2 regions of the Lysinibacillus sp. FSL M8-0134 genome follow, and region 1 is predicted to be linked to the other one. Evidence: riboswitches for the same ligand, from Rfam matches in the RefSeq annotation. Region 1 holds a riboswitch; the other holds the start of a gene.
What was found. Region 1 has a riboswitch for thiamine pyrophosphate ahead of thiW (energy coupling factor transporter S component ThiW). Riboswitches for the same ligand answer to the same signal wherever they lie in the genome.
Positions count from the first base shown of each region.

Region 1 (3,175 bases):
GGGCTATTCTACGCCTAATATTGCAGCGATGGACTTAATGGATGAAGAAGTTGTTTCTGATGAACGCTATTACCCTTCAGAGGAACAACGAGAAACATTAGAGGTCTATAAAAACTTAGGGCCAGACTATTTAGGAAAATATAATGAATTGTTTTTAGAATTTAAAATGAGTATACGATAATTTAAACTAGCGAATTGGTTCACACACCAATTCGCTAGTTTTTATCTGCATGCATATTCATTATAGTTAAAAAACAATTCAGTTCTTTCTGTCACAGAAACTTTAGTATATGACCACATTTTCACATACCCCTTCTATCATGCAATTGTCAAATGAATAATTTATTATTTAAAACTTAGAAATATAGCATCACATGTCATCTTAAATAACCTAAGAAGAAAACTTTTGTGGAAAACCATTCTAAATATCGAACCACTTCAATAATCTTAACTAATAGCCAAGCGATAATTCTTTATGATAGACTGTACTATATTTGATTACAAAAAAAGGGGGTTTATTCGATGACCCAGCAGAAGTCCAATAAGGCGGCTTTGTATATTTTAATGTTTAACATGTTTATCGCAATGGGGAGTATTGGGATTATTATTCCTGTCATGCCTGAGTACTTAAAAATATTCGGTGCAGCAGGACAAGTTCTAGGTATGCTTATTGCAACGTTCGCCTTAGCTCAATTCGTATTTTCTCCAATTGCTGGGAATCTTTCGGATCAGTATGGTCGAAAAAATTTAATTATTTTCGGTCTTATCGTGACAGGTCTTGCACAAATCGGCTTTGGCCTTGCTACAGACGTATGGATGCTCTTTCTAGCACGCTTTTTAGGTGGTCTTGGTTCTGCATTTGTTGCACCTCCTATTATGGCTTTTGTAGCCGACGTCACAACCTATGAAGAACGTGGGAAAGGAATGGGTATGTTAGGTGCTGCTATGTCTCTTGGTTTTATGATAGGACCTGGTATTGGTGGCTTTTTGGCAAAGGTAAGCTTACACTTCCCATTTTTCACAGCTGGAGCTGCTGCCATTGTAGCATCTATTTTATCTTACTTTTTATTACCTTCTACCAAACCAAACACTGCTCAGCAGAAACAAAAGCAAGACAATCTGGCGAAGCAAATGGCTCGTTCCATACATATGCCTTATTTTGTTATGCTCATAATTATGCTCGTGTTCTCGTTCGGCATTGCTAATTTCCAAACGACTTTGTCCTTATTCGTGACAGAAAAGTTTAATTACACACCCGTAGATATCGCGATTATTTTAGTTGTCGGTGGTGCTTTTGGGGTCGTTGTACAAATGTTTATTATTACACCACTATTTAATCGTTTTGGTGAAATGAAAGTCGTATTAGTCAATTTATTTATTGCATCCGTTGCTATTTTCTTAATATTATTCGTTTCTGGGTTTGCCCTTATATTAGTTGTAGCAACTATTTTCTCTACAGCAACAACACTAATTCGACCAGCTGTTAATACGCTAATCTCAAAGCTTGCAGAGAAAGAACAGGGATTTGCTGCAGGCTTGAATAATGCTTATATGAGTCTTGGTAATATGATTGGACCAGCATTAGCAGGTCTATTATTCGACTGGAATATGAACAGCCCGTATATTTTTGGCTCCATCATATTATTAGCATGTTTCTTCCTTGCGCTTGTCTGGACATTGAAAAAAGCACCTCATTTAATGCATCCAGATACAAAGTAGTCTGAAAAATCATTGACTATTTTTAGCAGTATGTTACATTAATGTTGGTCAACTAATTAAATAAAATTAACCACTAGGGGAGTCTTTAAAAGGCTGAGACGTATATGTTTAGATACGGACCCTTTGAACCTGATCTAGTTCATACTAGCGGAGGGAAGTGGCGCTACTTGCTATTATCATTGTATACGCGAGGCCGCTTCCTATTGTTTTTAGGTAGCGGCCTTTTTATTTCCCTAGTGAAACTTTATCAAAAGGAGTGAACTTGATGTCAATTCGTAAATTAACGGTCATGGCTTTATTAGTAGCTATTGCCGTAGCAGGCTCTACCTTTGTCTCCATCCCGACAGGAATTGCACGTGCCTTTCCCATCCAGCATGCAATTAACGTGGTAGGTGCAATTCTATTAGGGCCAGTTCCTACAGTCCTAATTGCCTTTGTTACTGCCATCATTCGAATCCTTACAGGGACAGGATCATTATTAGCGATCCCTGGCAGTGTTATTGGCGCATTATGTGCTGCTCTCGCTTATAAATACAGCAGTAAAATGTGGTTAGCTGGCATTGGCGAAATCATTGGAACAGGAATTCTTGCTTCACTGATTGCTGTACCTTATGCAAAGTTACTAATGGGGACCTCCGTAGCTGCCTTATTCTTCATGCCAGCCTTTTTAACATCCAGTACTATAGGTGCTCTTTTAGGCGTAGTGATTGCTAACAGTTTGCGGAAGACCGTCCTAGTAAAGAGCTTTAATTCTTCACTTTATTGAGTGAACGGGTTCTGTGTTTTTATATAGTATTAGATGGAGAAATTTAATTATATCTGATGATAACTTTGTTTGTTCTTTTAGAGCGAGGACATTTGCTTTTGGAGCGCTTACCTGTCTCCTTGGAGCGCTTTCCCTCATATTTGGAGCGCTTTCCTTTACTTTTGGAGCGGATACTCCAACCCTTGGAACGCTTCTCCTTCCTTTTGGAGCGGATACAACACCCTTGAAGCGCTTTCCCTTACTTTTGGAGCGGATACAACACTCTTTGGAGCGCTTCCCTTCACTTTATGAGCGGATACACCACTTTTTGGAGCGCTTTCCTTTACTTTTGGAGCGGATACTCCAACCCTTAGAGCGCTTTCCCTTACTTTTCGAGCGGATACACCACTCCTTGGAGCGCTTCTCCTTACTTTCGAGCGGAGACCTGTCTCCTTGGAGCGCTTTCCCTTACTTTTCGAGCGGATACACCACTCCTTGGAGCGCTTTCCCTTACTTTTGGAGCGGATACATCACTTCTTGGAGCGCTTTCCCTTACTTTTGGAGCGGATACAACACTCCTTGGAGCTCTTTCCCTTACTTTTGGAGCGAATACACCACTCCTTGGAGCGCTTTCCCTTACTTTTCGAGCGGTTACCTGTCTCCTTGCAGCACTTTCCTTCACTTTATGAGCGGAGACCTGTCTCCTTGGAG
Region 1 is NZ_JBBPAJ010000001.1:786,236-789,410, reverse strand. Features, by position in the region: gene MKY49_RS03840 (ABC transporter substrate-binding protein) at 1-181, shown strand, start outside; gene MKY49_RS03835 (MFS transporter) at 523-1,719, shown strand; TPP riboswitch at 1,785-1,892, shown strand; gene thiW (energy coupling factor transporter S component ThiW) at 1,985-2,485, shown strand.

Region 2 (3,175 bases), 3.0 Mb from region 1:
CGGCCAAAATTCGAAAAAGCTATCTTTTGAGCGCTATATTCAAATTAATTACTTAGACCAAATTACTGAAGCTGCCAATATTCGCCTTTATCATTTATCAAATGGTCAATTTGAGCTCAGACGTTCAGATAGATTGGAAAAGCATGCGAAACAAAGCGGACTAGGTCTTGATGTCTACGATGCTTATACCGATCAACTACGAGATGTCAAAACATTATCGGGAGGCGAAAAATTTAATGCCTCATTAAGCCTTGCCTTAGGAATGGCAGATGTAATTCAAAGCTTCCAAGGTAATATTCATATTGAAACGATGTTTATTGATGAGGGCTTTGGTTCGCTTGATGAGGAATCATTAAATAAAGCAATCGATACATTAATTGATTTACAGGATTCTGGTCGCATGATTGGCGTAATCTCTCATGTGCCTGAATTAAAATCTGCAATGCCAGCGGTTTTACATGTAGAAAAGACATTAAATGGCCATAGTCAGACATACTTTGAAGTGAAATAAGTGAAAGGCGTATTTCCGAAATAGGGAATACGCCTTTGTTTTATTTTTTTCGAGAAGTGGCTGTAGGAGTTGTTCCTTTTTTTGCAGCCATTACTTTTTTGACGATAGGAATAACAATAGGTGCCAATTTTACAGCAGTTTTCACAACGTTTGATACTTTCATTAAAAAACAGCTCCTTTTACAATTATTACTACCTGTTTCGCTTAAAATTGAAACATTAACGGATTACTCGAACAGCCTGAATAATATTCCATATGACAATACCAAGTGAGACAATGGCATAAACGGCAAATGAAACTAACCAAACAACCATCACAGTATTATTACTTGACGTTGGATCTAATCTTAATGTAGAAAAAACAAAGACAATAAAAAATAGGATGCCAAAAACAAAAGGAATTAAATGAGAGACAAGTGCACGAATTGAATGTCTTTTTACATCACTATCTTTCGTTACAAAGTAAACAATTAATGGGACGATAAAAGGGGCGAAGAAAATACTAAGATAACTAAAGGCAGATAAAATTTTTTGGTTCTCCATAGTTGTACCTCCTTTTTTAATATTTACGCATGAAAAACGGCAAAGTTTCAAAAAAATAATGTATGGAAAAGGTTGTAATCATCCAATCCTTTGCGTACAATGGGATTGTTCAAATAAATTCAGATGTAACGACCACAAGGGGAGCTGATGATGTCAGCTGAGACTGGGCACGTAATGCCTTGACTCTTTGAACCTGTAAGTTAACACTTGCGTAGGGATGTGGATAGAAACCGACACTTGTACGATGTCAGGCTCTGTCCTGGCATCGTTTTTTCATTCTTTAGGAATAAAAAAGATGTCTGCATTTCTATTCCTGCTCTTGTATCCTACATCGGAACAAAGGAGAGAATATGTATGGACAAAAAAAGACTATTAATGCTTGTGGAGATTGCGATATTTGCAGCGATTGGCCTTGTGCTCGATCAAGTATCCTTTAAAGTATGGGCACAAGGTGGCTCTGTTAGTCTTGTCATGGTGCCTATTATGTTAATTGCATTTCGTTGGGGCTTAGTTGCTGGGCTAACAACGGGATTACTTGTGGGTGTTATGCAAACCATGTTTGGTGCTTATATTGTGCACTGGCTTCAAGGATTATTGGATTATGGTGTTGCCTTTACAGTTGTAGGATTAGCAGCGGTTGTACGTGGACCTGTGTTGGATGCTGCAAAAAATATGAACAAAACGAAAATGGCACTTTACATTATCGTAGGTACTGTTTTTGCAGGCTTTTTACGATACGCAGCACATACAATTGCTGGAGCTGTATTTTTTGCAGAGTATGCGGGTGATCAAAATGCATGGATCTATTCTATCATTTATAATGGTACATATATGTTGCCAGCAACCATTTTAACGGCAATTGTAGGCGTGCTTTTATTCACAGCCGCTCCACAATTAATGCAAAGAAAAGCATAATAAAAGTTTCCTCAAATGATTTATTGTAAAAGGGTATAAAAGCTTTTCGTTCTATACTACTTGATGATATTCGCTTTCGCACAGAATCATTAGCAAAATTATCAACTTTTTTCAACAACAAGCAAGTCCCTTCACTCATGTGAAGGGACTTTTGGTCATGAATAGCTCGTTTAGCACTTTGCATTGTAGGAAAGCATACAATATTTAAAGCGTTTATCGTTATACGCATAAAAAGTTATGTTATATTAAAGAATAGATATTAGATGAAAGGGACGTTATACATGATTGTAAAAACGCAAGAAGAGATTGAAGCTTTTAAAAAAATTGGACGCATTTGTGCCGAAATTCGTGAAGCCATGAAAGCAGCAACAAAACCAGGTGTTACAACACTTGAGCTAGATGAAATTGCTGGCCGCATGTTTGCAGAGGCTGGTGCTATTTCTGGACCTAAGGGGGAATATGATTTCCCAGGATATACATGTATTAGTGTCAATGAAGAAGTGGCACATGGTATTCCAGGAAAACGTGTTATTCAAGAAGGGGATATTGTGAATATCGATGTTTCTGGGTCATTAAATGGATACTTTGCAGATACTGGCATTTCATTTGTTGTTGGTGAGGGTTATGAGGACAAAGAAAAACTATGCCGAGTTGCTAAAAGTGCTTTTGATCGAGCAATGACAAAGGTTAAAGCTGGGTCTAAATTAAATCAAATAGGTAAAGCGGTTGAACGAGAGGCGAATGCTAATGGTTTAACTGTTATTATGAATTTAACAGGACATGGCTTAGGTCAATCTTTACATGATGAGCCTAATCATATTTTAAATTATTATGATGCATGGGATTCTACGATTATGAAAGAAGGAATGGTGCTTGCTGTTGAGCCATTTATCTCAGCAAAAGCAGAGCATATTGTAGAAGCTGGTGATGGTTGGACATTTGTTACACCTGATAAATCGCTTGTAGCTCAAATTGAACATTCAGTTATTGTCACTAAAGATAAACCAATTATTTTAACTTCCTTAGATGAAGAATAGGATATAATTTAAAATCCTGCTAACCAATTTATTTTTGGTGGGCAGGATTTTTTTTAATAAATAAAATACCAACAAAGAGAACACCACATAAAAATAAGGCGGCAGTTGTTACAAGAAGCTCATCAAAACCATTATGTAAAGCGATTCCTAAATAAGCCCAAATAAAAACA
Region 2 is NZ_JBBPAJ010000001.1:3,794,788-3,797,962, reverse strand. Features, by position in the region: gene MKY49_RS19410 (SMC family ATPase) at 1-511, shown strand, start outside; gene MKY49_RS19405 (hypothetical protein) at 552-674, opposite strand; gene MKY49_RS19400 (DUF4870 domain-containing protein) at 730-1,053, opposite strand; TPP riboswitch at 1,181-1,288, shown strand; gene thiT (energy-coupled thiamine transporter ThiT) at 1,408-1,968, shown strand; gene map (type I methionyl aminopeptidase) at 2,250-3,005, shown strand; gene MKY49_RS19385 (hypothetical protein) at 3,034-3,175, opposite strand, start outside.
Region 2: it holds a riboswitch for thiamine pyrophosphate, as region 1 does, so the genes downstream of both, thiT (energy-coupled thiamine transporter ThiT) here and thiW (energy coupling factor transporter S component ThiW) in region 1, are expected to answer to the same signal.